Regions from separate parts of the Phyllobacterium sp. CCNWLW183 genome, predicted to be linked through region 1. Evidence: predicted binding sites of a transcription regulator. Region 1 holds the regulator's gene; the other holds the start of a gene.
The links. Region 1 encodes PhoB, which activates phosphate uptake and scavenging genes when phosphate is short. Its sites were predicted from a motif close to TGTCATNNANCTGTCAT; they were not measured.
Positions count from the first base shown of each region.

Region 2: a site for PhoB is predicted at 1,849-1,865, ahead of V9K95_RS06790 (DUF2794 domain-containing protein). Genes of this name have one in related genera too.

Region 1 is NZ_JBBCBN010000010.1:129,989-138,131, reverse strand. It holds gene pstA (phosphate ABC transporter permease PstA) at 1-1,273, shown strand, start outside; gene pstB (phosphate ABC transporter ATP-binding protein PstB) at 1,288-2,103, shown strand; gene phoU (phosphate signaling complex protein PhoU) at 2,127-2,855, shown strand; gene phoB (phosphate regulon transcriptional regulator PhoB) at 2,872-3,558, shown strand; gene V9K95_RS21370 (ABC transporter ATP-binding protein/permease) at 3,722-5,575, opposite strand; gene V9K95_RS21365 (chloride channel protein) at 5,742-7,535, opposite strand; gene V9K95_RS21360 (hypothetical protein) at 7,806-8,039, shown strand.
Region 2 is NZ_JBBCBN010000002.1:208,014-216,156, forward strand. It holds gene acnA (aconitate hydratase AcnA) at 1-551, shown strand, start outside; gene V9K95_RS06785 (DUF1223 domain-containing protein) at 658-1,512, shown strand; gene V9K95_RS06790 (DUF2794 domain-containing protein) at 1,892-2,263, shown strand; gene V9K95_RS06795 (MATE family efflux transporter) at 2,351-3,769, opposite strand; gene V9K95_RS06800 (PLP-dependent cysteine synthase family protein) at 3,774-4,841, opposite strand; gene V9K95_RS06805 (Y4yA family PLP-dependent enzyme) at 4,838-6,172, opposite strand; gene V9K95_RS06810 (ornithine cyclodeaminase) at 6,163-7,158, opposite strand; gene V9K95_RS06815 (ABC transporter ATP-binding protein) at 7,518-8,143, opposite strand, start outside.

The DNA.
Region 1 (8,143 bases):
GTTCCTGAAGGGTTATCAGACATCGGAAATCGTGCTGGAAGGTACGGGAACGCTTTCCCAGACCCTTAACGGCGAGACCTATTCGCTGCGTTCATCGGGTGATGATTTCGCCAAGGCTTTTCAGGAAATGCAGGGTTTTCTGTTTGAGCGTCTGGAAAAGTTGACGACAGAATCCGCACGTCTTGAAAAGCTGATCCCTGGCCTTGATGCAAATGCAGCAAGCTCGTTGCAAAGCCAGATCGATGCGATCAAAGCAGAGGCGCAGACGCTGAATGCCCGCATCACCGACGCTAATGTCGCTATTGAGTTGGATGAGAAGCTGCCCAGTCTGCTTGTCAACGTCAATGGCGGGACGATCAAGGCGAGCCAGATCAGCCCCTCGGGCATTGATGGCGTCAAGCTGATAACACCTGCAAGCGCCGAAGCTGCTGCTCCCGGCAGCTGGTCCATGCTGACGCTTGTCACGCCGGAATCAAACCGCCGCGTGCAGGATCAGGCTGCGATCTGGCTCACAAAGATGAAGTCCGAGGGCCTGGTGGAACGTGCCTTTGCGACCCGCTTCTTCACCTCGGGTGACTCGCGTGAGCCTGAACTTGCAGGTATTCGCGGTGCATTGACCGGAACGCTCTGGACGCTCGCCGTAACATTGCTGCTCTGCCTGCCACTAGGGGTCGGTGCTGCCATATATCTTGAAGAGTTTGCGCCGAAAAACCGCGTGACCGAGATCATTGAAATCAATATCAACAATCTTGCAGCCGTTCCATCAATTGTCTTCGGCTTGCTCGGACTGGCGATGTTCCTTAATTTCTTTGACCTTCCACGTTCCGCCCCTTTGGTTGGCGGGCTGGTGCTGGCACTGTTGGTAATGCCGACAATCATCATTGCATCGCGCGCTGCACTTCGCTCCGTACCTCCTTCAATCAAGGAAGCGGCGCTGGGCGTCGGTGCATCGCATCAGCAGGCCATCTTCCACCATGTGCTGCCTCTGGCCATGCCCGGCATCATGACCGGCACGATTATCGGCATGGCGCATGCTCTGGGCGAAACGGCTCCGCTGCTGATGATCGGCATGGTCGCGTTCATCGTCGATATTCCTGGTGGGATAACCGACGCTTCGACGGTGCTGCCGGTGCAGATTTATCTGTGGTCCGACCTTCCTGAAGTCGCCTTCCAGGCAAAGACTGCCGCAGCCATTCTGGTGTTGCTGGTGTTCCTATTCGTGATGAATGCTGCGGCGATCATGCTGCGCCGACGTTTTGAACGTCGCTGGTAATGAGGTACAAGGACATGAACATGTTATCCGAAGTTGATGTGGAAAAGAAATTGCATAACTCCTCGAACCAGCCTGCGATAAAGATGAAGGGCGAAAACGTCTCCGTATTTTACGGAGCCAAACAAGCGCTCTTTGAAGTCAGTCTCGATATCAGGGAAAAGGAAGTCACCGCGCTTATCGGACCATCGGGTTGCGGCAAGTCGACTTTCCTGCGTTGCCTGAACCGCATGAATGATACGATTTCGATCTGCAGGGTCACGGGCAATATCACGCTTGATGAGCGCGATATCTATGATCCCAAGATCGACGTGGTTCAGTTGCGCGCCCGTATCGGCATGGTATTCCAGAAGCCAAATCCATTTCCGAAGTCGATCTTCGAAAATGTTGCCTATGGCCCGCGCATTCATGGTCTTGTCAAAAGCAAGAGTCATCTCGACGAAATCGTGGAAAAAAGCCTGCAGCGCGCAGGCCTGTTTGCGGAAGTGAAAGACCGTCTGCATGAATCTGGCACAGGTCTTTCCGGCGGACAGCAGCAGCGTCTTTGCATCGCGCGCGCCATTGCGGTCAGCCCGGAAGTGATTTTGATGGACGAGCCTTGCTCGGCGCTTGATCCTATCGCGACGGCAAAGGTTGAAGAACTGATCGACGAATTGCGCCAGAACTACACGATCGTCATCGTCACGCACTCAATGCAGCAGGCGGCACGCGTGTCGCAACGCACGGCAATGTTCCATCTTGGAAATATTGTTGAAGTCGGTGACACTGAAATGATGTTTACCAGCCCTACCGAAAAGCGCACGCAGGACTACATTACCGGACGTTTCGGTTGATCTCACGGGAAGAGGGTTAGACAATGACTGACACAGCACAACACACCGTCCGCTCTTATGACGATGAACTGAAGTTTCTGACGCACAAGATTGCAGAGATGGGCGGACATGCGGAGCGCATGGTCGAACAGGCTGTGTCGGCCATGGTCAATTCGGACAATGCGCTTGCCCAGCGCGTGATCTCTGACGACCTTATCCTCGACGCCGGTCAGCGCGAGATTGACGAAAAGGCGATCACCATCATCGGCAAGCGCCAGCCAATGGCGATCGACTTGCGCGAAGTAATCGGTACGATCCGCATTTCATCCGATCTTGAGCGTATCGGCGATCTTGGCAAGAACATTGCCAAGCGTGTCGTAGCCGTCAACGATACGCGCCAGACGCTCTCTGTCTATCGCGGCCTGCAGACCATCGCAGAACTGGCATTGACACAACTTAAGGATGTTCTCGACGCTTATGCGACACGCTCGGTGGCACAGGTCAATATCGTCCGTGAACGCGATGATGAGATTGATGCGCTTTACACGTCGCTGTTCCGCGAACTCCTGACCTATATGATGGAAGATCCGCGCAACATATCCGCTTGCACGCATCTTTTGTTCTGCGCCAAGAATATTGAGCGCATCGGTGACCATGCCACCAATATCGCCGAGACGGTCTATTACATTGTAACGGGAACACAGCTTCCGGCGGAACGCCCGAAGGAAGATCAGTCGCATACCGTTATTCTTGACGAGCCAGTAACGCCATAATTGCCGGAAGCAGACCATGCCTATAGCTCCCAGAATCACAGTCGTTGAAGACGAAGATGCCCTCAGTGTTCTCCTGCGTTATAATCTGGAGGCAGAAGGCTATATTGTCGAAACCATCAGCCGTGGTGACGAAGCCGAAATCGCCTTGCGCGAAAAGGTGCCGGATCTGCTGATCCTCGATTGGATGCTTCCAGGCCTTTCCGGTATTGAACTTTGCCGCCGCCTGCGTGCTCGGCGCGAGACAGAAATCCTGCCGATCATCATGTTGACCGCGCGCGGTGAAGAAAGCGAGCGTGTTCGCGGTCTTTCAACCGGTGCGGATGATTACATGGTCAAGCCGTTCTCGACACCGGAATTGCTGGCACGCATCAAGTCCATGCTACGCCGGGTCAATCCAAGTCTCTTGTCGCATGTGTTGAGCTTTGGAGATCTGAAACTTGACCGCGAACAGCACAGGGTTTTCCGCAAAGAGCGTGAACTCAAGCTCGGACCGACAGAATTCCGCCTGCTGGAATTCCTGATGCAGTCTCCAGGCCGGGTGTTCTCGCGCGGACAGCTCCTGGACAATGTATGGGGCGCGGATATTTACGTCGATGACCGCACGGTTGACGTGCATGTTGGCCGTTTGCGCAAGGCAATCAATATTGGCAGATCGCTTGATCCGATCCGGACCGTGCGCGGTGCAGGCTATTCCTTCGGATAGGATTAAAGCGCGTTTTTCTTTATCGAATTTCTGTCTCGGCCGGGAAACAGAATCGGCGTTATATGAGCCAATTTGCGCTAGAGATGGCTTGCGCAAATGACCGGTAGTCTCATTTAAACAGAACTGCTTCTACCGGACAAAAAGCGCGGTGTTCCGAAAAGGGCTATTCGGCGGCAATCAGCGGGAAGTTTGTTGCTGGTAGCGGATCTGGCTCGACCAATGTCTCCAGAAGTGGCCGCTGGATGGCTGTGCCGCCATTGATCTCCAAAATATGCGTATAGAAGTTTTCGCCGGAAACCGAGCGTGGCGCTTCGATCTCATGCATCACGCTGATAACGGTGGTTCCGGCGCAATGATCCTTGATGGCCTGATGGAAGGCGATCTTGGAGTCCGGGTCCAGCGCGCCGGTTGCTTCATCAAGAAACAAAACCGCAGGCTTGTGCAGCAATATGCGCGCAAGCACCAATTTCTGCTTCTGACCACCCGACAGGAGCTGGTCCCAAGACGTGCCATCGCGGCATTCTTCACCAAGGTTTTCAATAAAGTCGCCCATGCCGGCGCGGTGCAGGGCGGCCGCAACGGAGGAATCGCCAAAACGGCTTTCATCCATTGGGAGGCATACGAGCTGTTTCAGCGAGACGCCGGGAAGTTTGACCTCTTGCGCCGCATACATCGTTGCCGCATCTTTCGGGTAAAAGATTTCACCACGGCCATAACCCCAAAGCCCGTTCATTGCTTTGAGCAAACAGGTTTTTCCACTACCGGAATCGCCCTTGATGTAAGCCCATTGGCCCTTGCGCAACCGCATATTTCCAAGCGTGAGAAAAGCTTTGGCCTCGCTGTCGCGGTGCATCAATTCAAGTCCCCGCACCGAGACGCCAAAGGCTTCATGCTGTGTTGCAAATTTGAACTCACTGACACCGGTGGACCGATAATATTCCGAGGGCTGGCTGACACGCTCGACCGCTTGGGCCAATTCGGTAACGCGCCGTGCATTTGCCTTCAAATTGGCAATTGCGGGCATGACATGGATAAACCAGGAGCATTCATTGATCATCGAACCAACAAGCTCGGAACCGGTAATATAGTTCTTGAAGCTGATCGTATTACCCATATAGGGCAGAAGACCGGGTATATAGGCGACAATACGGGCGGAAAAGAAATTGTAGATCGAGGTGAACGACATATAGCAGGCATCGAACACATTGAAACGCCCCCAATTATTGTCGACGCTTCTGTAAAGCTTGTCATTTAACGACTTTTGAACAGTCTCGCCATTGGCAGCGGCAACCTGAAAGCTGCGGCGCAACAATGTGGTCAGCTCACTTCTGTAACTGCCTTCGGATTGCTGCATGGCGAGGGTGAGTTTTTCAAGAGCGCGGCCAATACGCATGGCAATCCATGTGCTGAGCGGCACGTAGAGCGCAATGCCCGTAAAGGCCAGCGTGGCACTGCCATAATCTCCAAGAAAATCAAGGCCGGGTATTGGCGTTGAAAGTTCAATGAGTTTCTGGCCCACGAAAAGAATGGACATTGTGACGCCCAGCACGCCCATGGCCAGCCCAATGGCGCCGCCGGTCATTCCCTTGATGGATTCCTGAATGCGCTGGTCGATATTGTCGGGAGTTTGCTCCGCCGAACTTCCCTGCTGCAAATGATAATGTGTGTGCTGTTCATCAAGCAGCGCCTCACCGAAGCGGCCATTGAGCCAGCCGCGCCATTTACGATGCAAGGTTGTCGAAAGGAGATGACGGACACCGATGAAACCAATTTCCTTGACTGCAACAATTGCAACGAGAATACCGGCATTTGCGAGGATCACATTGAGCGGATTAACGACAAAAGGGTCGTGTATATCGACCAGCGAGTTGATCAACTCGCCCGACGCCATCGCCATCCAGACGCTGGCCTTGCTGGCTGCGGCGGTCAAAAGCGCAATGGCGATTGTCAGCGTCCAGGCTTCAACCCAGCGCTCGGAGGTCCAGTACGCCCTAAGCAGTCCCCAGAAGCTGCACATTGATGCCAATGCGGAGTTTCCGTTGACGGGAGATGATTTCCCAACTGGCTTGGTGCCTGATTGCAAGAGATTGCCCCGGTTTGATTCCAATTACAGTAACACAATGTTACGCATTGCAACAAACCGTGGTTAAAATGGGGTTAAAATTTGCGAATATGATGAGTGATCAGATTTCGCCGGACACGTGTCGGCGCTGCCGGTCAAGCTCTTCACTGTATCGCCGCAGCGTGTGGCTTTCGCTCAAAAGTCCGACGACCTTCAGTTCCACAATGTCATTAACGACGGCCAAAGCTTCGGCTTCGGCATTGTCGAACAGGCGTACGGCCTGTCGCGCATTCATTTGCGGTTGTAGATACTCACCCTGATATTTGATCAATGGGCCAATAGGTTGCGCTTCATCGGTTGTCTCCGTGATGCCTGAATGCGCTTCCGCAACGATTATGATGCCGACATACTTATTCTCATCGCTGACAATGATGACACGTTGCGTTGAGCCGAGCGGAAACTCCTGACGGAATTCGCTGATGCTCATCTTGTCGGAAGCCGTGCGCACATCTGTACGCATCAGCTTGGCCACTGTCAGATTGCGAATCCAACCCACATCGTGGGCGCTACGGATGCTTTCACCCCGTAAGTGAAAGCGCCATGTGGCAAAGGAGTAGCCGAATGTGTTCCGGACTGTAATGGATGCCGCAATGACAGCGGCAAGCACGAGAACCGTTATCGGAAAGTCCCCTGTGATTTCCAATGCGAGGAAGGTCATCGTCAAAGGGCCACCGATCACCGAGACTGCCAGAGCGCTCATGCCGACAACCGCATAGGTCACCGGCGTCAGGGTTGCGTGGGCAAAGACATAGGGTGCGGAAAAAGCAAAGAGTTTGCCAAGGAGTGCACCTAGGAAAAGTGAGCCGAAGAACAGGCCCCCGCGAAAACCCGAACCGATGGAAATGGCGGACGCAAGCGCTTTCAGCAGGATAATACCGATAATGCCGGCAATAGGCCCTGTGTAATCCAGATTGAGATGCAGCGCGCCATGACCTCCCGACAGCACCTGCGGTGAAATCAAGGCCAGTCCGCCGACAACCGCACCGCCAAGGACGGGTCGCATCCAGAATGGGATGAAGCTTTTGCGGGCGAGTTCTTCAACGAAAGCGACGCCCTTCATCAGCGCGATACCAGCACCGGCACAAAGCAAGCCGAGGAGAAGCGCCGGGACATAGTCGGCGGGAACAACGGTGCCGAACTCGCCAATGTCGATAACGAAATTATCACCGGCAAGTGCCCGCGCGACAAGATTGGATACAAGTGCGGCGGCAACAACGGGTGTCAGGCTTAAAATAGTATAGGAACCAATGATCAGCTCGAAGGCATAGAATGCGCCAGTCAACGGAGCGTTGAACGCGGCGGCGATAGCGCCGGCAGCGCCGCAACCAACGAGGATGCGCATATCCGAACGTCTCAAGCGCAAGGACAGACCAAACTTCGACGCCAAACCGGAGGCGAGCTGGGTATAACCTGCCTCCAGCCCCACGGAAGCGCCAAAGCCATTGGAAATCAGATTCTGGACGGTGACGATGATGCTGTCATTGAGTGAGAGCCGGCCACCATGCAGGGCATTCGCCTCAATCGGATCGACAATCGGCTTTTTACGGTAGAGCGCCAGAAGGAAGAGCAGGACACCAAGAATAGCGCCTCCCACAATTGGAGCGAAAAAGAGCGCCGTATGACTTGCGGACATTGATGATGACAGACGTTCACCGGGTTGCAGGTTGAAGATCACCAAGTGCAGATATTGGGCGATGCGGCTCATCGCAGTCACGACGAAACCTGAAACAATGCCGACGAGTACGGCCACTAGAACAAGACCTGCTTCATGACTTCGTGCAAAGGCACGCAAGCGGCTCGGTGCGAGAAAAATGGAGAAGACGCCGAGACGACGCAATGTAAACTTACGGAGCATGGAACAGTCTTTGAATTATTCGAACTGCGGGAAAATATGCCGTTTCGGGCGTCTTTTGGTTATAGCGACAAGCCCTGACCCTAAGCCGCTTGGCAGCAAAATTCAAATGATGCATGCGCATGCGTCCATTGATTGCTTTTGGTTTTTCCACTTTATGGCGAGATTTTCCAGATCGCCCGAAGCAATTCTTACAACCGCCATAATGACGACATGCAAGCGACATTGAGCGCGGTCAGATTGCCAGCACTGTCATCATTTGAGGAGAGAATCATGCTGGAAGCGATTGAACCAACACTGAACGAATTGCTGGCTGAACCGATCATTCGTCAAATGATGGCGAGTGATGGCGTGAAGTCGGATGAGGTTCGCACATTAATGGCGCGCGTCGGCAGGCTGAGCCAGGCACCGCAAAGACAGGAACGCGCATTTCACGTTCTGAAAATGCCACCCAATTGGCTTTATCGTCCGGGTGCGGCAGAGCGTTCAATGTGCTGCCCGAAATAGAGCTGCATGATATACCGGACCTTCCGGCATGAGATGGCGCCTGTCCTGCCCGACACGGCGCCAATTTCTTTTGGTGCTCTTGCGCAGTTGAGCTGTGCAGAATT
Region 2 (8,143 bases), on a different contig from region 1:
GCAACCATGAAGTGATGATGCGCGGTACTTTTGCCAATATCCGCATCCGCAATCACATGCTGGGTGAGAATGGCCGCGAAGGTGGTTACACCATCCATTATCCAACCAAGGAAGAAATGCCGATCTATGATGCGGCAATGGAATATCGCCGCGAGAATGTGCCGCTGGTGATTTTCGCTGGCGTGGAATATGGCAATGGCTCATCACGTGACTGGGCGGCGAAGGGCACAAACCTACTCGGTGTTCGCGCGGTTATTTCTCAGTCTTTCGAGCGTATCCACCGTTCGAACCTTGTCGGCATGGGCATTGTCCCATTCGTTCTTGAAGAAGGTACAAGCTGGCAGTCACTGGGTCTGAAGGGTGATGAAATTGTTTCCATCGAGGGGCTTGCCACGATCCAGCCCCGCCAGAAAACATTTGCGACAGTGACATTCGCTGATGGGCAAGTGAAGCAGGTTCCTCTGATCTGCCGCATCGATACTATCGATGAACTGGAGTATCTGAAGAATGGCGGCATCCTGCAATATGTTCTGCGCGATCTGGCTGCCTGATTCGACATCATATAATTGATTTTGAAGGGCCGCCGGGCGATCGGCGGCCCTTCATCGTTGAATGGTACAGCATTCGTGATCGAATTCACCTCAAAGTGACTTCCCCTTGAATGAACGGACTCCTATCAATCTTCTGACAACCAATCTGACAGATAAGATTTATAAATTTCACGAAGAAAGCCCCGCAATCTTGCTTACGCGCACCACTTCAAAACTCTTGGCGATCGGCCTGCCCGTTTTGGCAGCGATTGCTTATGTGGTTCCGGTCTGTGCAGAAGATGCGGGAACCAAGCCGGAAGGCGTCGTCGAGCTTTATACGTCGCAAGGTTGCGGTTCATGTCCCCCTGCCGATGCTATTCTCAAAGAACTGGCGGGGGAAGGAAAGGTTGTGGCGCTGGCTTTCCATGTCGACTACTGGGACTATCGGGGCTGGACCGACAATCTTGCTTTGCCCGAAAACACCGAACGCCAGAACGAATATCGCAAAGCCTTGAGTCTCAATGGCGTTTATACGCCGCAGGTCATCGTCAATGGACGCGAGCATATGAATGGGCAGGACGAAACGAAGATTCGCCGCCGCATTGCCGATATGCGCAATACACCCATGGGGCTGACAGTGTCGGTTTCCATTGAGAAAGCTGCAAAAAACCGGCTTCTTATTGATATAGGCTCGGGATCGGTTACGGCTAATCCTGTCCGTGTCGTCCTTGCATATTTCAATCGCGAGAGCATCGTCTCTATCCCCGGCGGCGAAAATACCGGACGTATGGTGAGTTATGCCAATAGCGTTCGTGCCATGGAAACCGTGGGCATGTGGGATGGCAATGCTCAAAAGATCGAGATCCCAATGAGTGAGCTTGCCAGCAAGAAGGCCTCAGGTTGCGCGGTGCTGTTGCAAGAGATGCTTGGCGACGGCAAGCCCGGGCCAATCATCGGTGCGTCAATCATGGCGTCCAAATAGCTGAAACAAAAACAGGCCGGATAAATCCGGCCTGAGCTATTGGGGCATGTTGCCAAATATACTGAGATTATTGATCTGATCTGAACAATCCGCTTGGGCGGGGGGCTTGGGTAATCGAACTGCCCTGATCAAACCATCTCTGGCAACACAGCTGGATGTTCGGTTTGAATTTCGGCGGCAATGCGTAAGGAAGATGGCGAGAATGTGTCGCATCATCACCATTGGCTTCACCCCGTATTGGTTCGTGAGGTGCGGAAACGAAGGCACTGTTTTCACAAAATTTGCGCAGCAAGAAAATTGCAAGCTTGTAAAATTGTCCAGATGGGGTCACCTTATTGTCATCCAGGTGTCACACGACAAATTCAAAGGCGGTTGATTGATGGAAAGCAATGCAGGTGGCGACGATTCGCAGCGCCAGGCGAAACTCATCCCCCTCGTTCGAAATAATGATTTGCCGATTACCTTCGACCGGCGCGAACTCAATCAAATTTTGCGTGTTTATGGGTTTATGGTGTCCGCTGGCGAATGGCGGGATTATGCCATTGACCATCTTTCCGACAGAGCAATCTTTTCGGTTTTCCGGCGCACCAGCGAAGTCCCGATGTTCCGCATTGAAAAGAACCCGAAACTGTCACGCAAACAGGGTGCCTATAGCGTTATCGCCGCAAGCGGCCTTATTCTTAAACGCGGGCACGAACTCGACAGGGTCTTGCGCATTTTTGACAAGACGCTGAGCATCGTACGCAGCTAGAACAGGCCGCTCAATAGCGCATGCCAAATCTGCCAAGCGCGATCTTTGAAACATTGCTCACGCATGGCTTTATCTTTCTGAAGCGCATCAGCCCGATATTATCTGGAAAACTTGCTGATTTTTAGAAATGGCCAGCCGGGCGGTGTTAAGCTCCGCAATAAAGCGCCACCATAACAGAATGCTTGTACTGCCAAAGCCAAGGCACAACCCGAACCAGATGCCATAGCTGCCCCATCCGAACCCGTATGCGCACAACACCATCGCGGGGATCCCGATAAGCCAGTAACCCACAAGTGTATTGAACAGGGCCACCTTCGTTTTTCCAAGCCCACGTAACAAGCCGACACAGATATTCTGTGAGCCTTTGAAGAATTGATGCGCAATGGCGAACCATAATAATGTGGCTGCCGCCCCGAACAGGGATGGATCGGCCCGGCCACCGAGAAATGGAAGCAAAACTATTTCAGGCAGGAACACATAGACAAGGCCGATAATTGCCATTGCACTGAAGCTGATCGCGAATGTTCGTCGTGCAATAGCGCTGACCTGATCTGCCTGCCCCTTGCTGACCGTCCTGCTCACAAGAATTGATGAACCTTGCGAAAGGCCAATATTGAGCTGGTAAACAATATAGGCAAGTTGATTGACGATATTGGAAGCCGCCAATGCTAACGGACCGAAGGTTCCCATGAAGACCGTTGCTATCGAAGTGATCGCTGCTTCGGAACCATATGTCAGCGTAATCGGCAGGCCCATCCGGGTAATGATCGCCAATGTTGCCGGGCGTGCCCGCCATCCATCGAGCGCAAGCAGAGGCCTGAGCGCATCATCACGCCGGACGGTTCTCAGATAGACCAGAAATGTCCATGCCTGAACCAGGGTGGTGGCAAGGCCAATTCCAGCCAATCCAAGCGGAGGTATCCCGAGCCAACCATAGATGAAGATCAGGTTCAGGCCAGCATTGACGGCTATGGATATTATCGTAACGGTCAATAAGGAACCGGCGCGGCGCATGCCGACCGCGAACTGCCGCAACACGTTTAGCCACAGCATTGGCAGCAAGCCCGGGGCCAAGGTCAGCATGATCGGCTTGGCCAAAGTTGCCACCGCAGTCGCTTGGCCAAGGAAAGTCAGGATTTGGCTGAAAATCACCAATATGACGCCGGCAATCGTCGCCGCAATTGTTGCAATCAATATTGAGGCACACAGCAGGTCGCGTATTTCGTCAGTCGCGACGTCGTCAATTGCAGATGTTCCGGTACGTTTCTCGCTGCGTCCGACCGAAGCAGCAATGAGATTGCCAACCCCCGTCACCATACCAACGCACATGGTACGCAGCTGGTTATAAAGCAGCAGCGAAAGGCCCCCGGCTGCAACGGCCTGAACACTGATGAAACCCATCATCAGCAGATCGGTGCTTGTCAGGGCAACCTGGGCAAACTGGATACCTGCAATGGGCGCAGCCAAATCCAGAATTTCTTTATACTGTCTGAAATTTATCGGCATCGCTTTAGGCCCACAACGTCGTCGGAGGCACTGATGCCAACCTTATCGATTCAATATAGGCGTCAAAAAGCTGGTCAAGGCGACGATGCGCCGGTTTGTCCAGAAGCTGCCGCTCGTTAAGCCAATCATCATTGAAAACGCTGTCGAGATATTTTTCTCCGGCATCACAAACCAGGACGACCATAATGCTCTTTGGCTCCACGAGCGCCAAACGTTTGAGAGCAACGTGGATGGCAGCGCCTGCAGTGCCGCCAACGAGAAGGCCGGTTCTGCGCGCCACCACACGTGCCGCCGTGAATGCATCAATATCGTTTACTGTAAGGCCCTCATCGATCAGTTCGTGCTCGACATTGGGTCCAACCGTAAAACCGGCCGGCGCTCCGGCCCCGGTCTGCCAGTATTTGCCCGGGGCTCCGCCGAAAATAATCGATCCGGCAGGCTCCACGCCAATGCTTGTCACATGAGAACCGAGACGATGCAGTTCTTTGACCGTTCCACACAGTGTTCCCCCTGTTCCCACCGCGCCAACCAGATAGTCGATATCTGTTCCAACATCCCGAAGCAGTTCCATGGCTAGCCCGGTATAGCCTTCATTATTGCTCGGATTGTAGTGCTGATCCGGCCAGAAAGCGCCGGTAGCCTTTACAATCTCGCCAGCTACACGGCGTCTGGCAACCGTGCTCGGACCCTCGGTATTGCTTTCCACGAATACAAGCTCGGCGCCCATCGCTTGCATGACCCGCAGTTTGTCGCGCGAGGCATGATTATCCACAACGGCCGTAAATTTATAACCACGCTCAAGAGCGATCAATGCAAGCCCGGTTCCTGTATTGCCCGAGGTTGGTTCAACAATATGTCCTCCTGGTTTGAGCTTGCCATCGCGCTCGGCCGCAAGAATCATCTCCCGGGCCATCCGCACTTTACATGAGCCGGTTGGATTAAACTGTTCCAATTTCAGCAGCAGCCGGCTGCCCGAACCGGTGCGCGACAGCTCCAATAATGGTGTGTCGCCAATCAGCTCGGAAGATTTGGTTTTAATACGTTCAAAGGAAGGATTGCTATACACATTCATCGGTCAATCCTCCACGTAAAACGCTCATTGTCCTCGGTCACGACGATCTTGGGGGGCAAGGCAAGTTGGTGAAACTCGCTTTCATTTTTATCCATCTGATAGCCGGCAGTATTGGGGTAGATGATGTGGTCGCCATAACGAGGTGGCGCAGGGAAATTGATTTTCCGCCACGTCAGGACGTCATATTCCATACAGCTCGATCCACCGATCGCCGCGCTGACGGGGTTCTGTGGCCGAGCCTCTCCGTGTTGAACAAGAAATGGTGCAGGCAGAAACTCACTGTTCTTCCATTGCTCGGACAAGCTCATGCTGATCCCTGCAACCGTAACGATCCCGTGTTTGTCGTTCTGTTTATATCCCTGCACCGGAAAGACGGTCATCCCCGCCCCATCCAGCAGAGCTCTTCCAGGTTCCAGATAGAGCTGAATTTGCGCATCAGCGAGGCGCGAAGCCAAAGTGCCAGTCGTGGCGGGTGATTGGAGTACGGCATCCAGCATCGCGGCGCCGGTTGGCGACTGGTAGTATGGATAAAAGTGGTTAAAGGTCTTCCCGGCGTGAAACTGTGACGGGTCCATTGCTTCAAGAAAGGAATGCCAGTCCTGCTCATCGATATAATGACAGGCAAAGCCGCCGCCAATTGAGATAGCGGCACTGGGAAACCCTTGCTTGCGCGCTTCAAGGCAGCGATCAATGAGCGCCAATGCCAATTCAGCACGCGGAGCGACCGCATAGCCATCAAGGTGGAAAGAATAGCCATTCATGATGACGTATTCACGGGATTCGGCGCAACGCTTCAGCGCAGTATCCAGGTCTGCCTGGTTCAGCCCAAAACGACTATTGGGCGCATGGGGAGGCAGCACCCGCAGCAAAATCTGCAATGGAACAGAATACTTGGCAATGCTGATTGCCCGTTCCAGTTCGTCCAAGGCGTCAATAGCGACAGTTGCTTTATGGCGGCAAGACAGCCAGAGAAGATCATCACTCTTTGCTGCTCCCGTAACACCGATATTACTGCCGCAAATACCGTTTGCCAGAGCGTGGACAAATTCCGGGACACTGGCAACATCAACTGAGCCGTCCAGTTTTGCCACTTCGCGCAACCACGCTCCCGCTTTATTGGCCTTCTTGCCGAAATAGACATGCCCGCTCACATTGCGCTGTTTGAGAATAGTCTGGAATGCCTCGAGATTGGCGGCAAAACTATCCGGGTGAATGAGATGAAACGGGCCCTCGATTGCGTTGCTGATCTGGCGCAGAAGAGCGGAATCCTGTCTTACAGCCAGAGCCCAGGGGCGCTCCAAGGCGCGTACGGAGTTGAGGCCTATTTCCATAGCTCAATCCTGTTTCCGCGTCCGGCGGCGATGGCTCTTGTTGCAAGTGCATGGGCAACAGGAATGTCTGTGATGATCATGCCGCTGCTGAAAGCAAATACGCGATCCTGCTGTGAACGGCGTCCGCTTTTGCGGCCGACAATGATATCAGGCAGTTCTGCATCAATTCTGGCAATGCCATCGGGTCCGGCAAGACGTTTTCCCGTGACGCCCAGCTGACCTTCATTTGTCGCAATGGCATAGTCGGCATCTCCCAGCGCTCCGCCTGCGACGCCCTTGCTTGCGACCGAAATCAGCAATCCACCCTGTTTCAGCCATTTGGTCTCAACTTTGGGATGGGCGGCACGACCCGAGGCGGCGATCACAATGTCAGATTCGGCAACTGCTGCGGGAACATCCGTTACCAGCTCGATGCTACGACCCGGAAAATAGCGTGCAAACATTTCCAAGCTGGCAGCTATGCCGTCCGGGTGCGTCCCGAAAAGCCGCAGCGTTTCGAGATCTGGAAGAGCGGTCAAAAGAAAAGGAAGCGTATTGATGCCCTGTGCTCCGGTTCCAATCATCAATGCAGAAATGGCATTCTCTTTTGCGCAACTCCTGGCAATAAGTGCCGTTGTTGCAGGCGTGCGCAGGCCGCCTACGCGATGGCAGTCCATCAACGCAAATGGCAAACCGGTTGTGTCATCGTAAAGGCTGATAGTGGTGTAATATTTTTCCGCGCTCTCGGCTCCTTGACGGTACGAGGTTTTGAACCCGGCCTGTTGGAGTGCGCCATCATAACCAAGCATTGAATAGGCAACGGCATCGCGCTGCTCGAGTGGTAGCGGCATCATAAGCTTTGTCGGACAACGGGATTGTCCATTTGCATAGAATGCGTAAGCATCTTCCACGAGCCGGATAATATCAGCTGGCGGCAGCTCAATGTCGGCAAGATCGGAACGGGTAAGGATGTGAATTGCAGGTGTGTGCATATAGGATTTGGTCAAAATTAATCTCTTTCCAAATGATCTTGTCGCGATGAACAGCAATAATTTCTTGTGTAACGCATAGCCGGCGCATTGATTGTGCCGATGTAAAATAATCAGGTCAGGTGAAGACGTTGCTTAAAAGGGTGGTGCCAACAAAATTGAGGGAGGCCGGACTCCCAAGTACCTCCATGAAGGTTGATCTGAAAACGGGATCAATATGAACGGAACGTCTGGTTACTCGCTTTGCAATCTGGAATTCATTGAACTGTAAATCGGACGAGCATTTCAAATACAACGATCATTATTCGCAACATTATTACATCCCTATTACGTATCGAATACATTTTGGTGACTGGCGGTATTTTCGGGACTTCCTTTTAGAGGTTGCGCACTTCATCTGCCACCGCACCAACCAACTCGTGGTCATGGCTGATCAGCAAAGCACCGCCCCCATTTGCAACAAACCTGCGGACCGCATTGACAACCGTAGCGGTCGTGGCGGGATCAAGCATCGCACTCATCTCGTCGAGAATAATGTAGTTCGGCTTTGCCGCGACGGTTCTGGCCATGGCAGCGCGTTGAAGCTGGCCGTCGGAAACCTGCGCGGGGTATCGCTCTAAGAGGTCGCGTGTCAATCCGACAGAAGCAATGAGTTCGTCAACATCAACATGCGGTTTGGCGACCTGCCGGATGGTTTTCCCCAAGGTCAGTTTTGGATTGCATGAACGGCGGGGAGACTGGAACATCATGCCTATTCTGCCCTGCACCGTTCGGCCGGAGCGGCCACGGACATTTCCGACGCTAAAACCATCACAAGTGACCAGTCCATATGATGGTTGGATAAGGCCCGCCATCACCCGCCCGAGGGTTGTTTTTCCTGTCCCGGATGGCCCGGTCAAACCCAATATCGACCCGGCATGAACAGTGAGGCAAACCTTGTCGAGAATCCGGACGGGACCAGACTGGGAATGCCCGAATTCAACAATTACATTCTCTGCTTTCA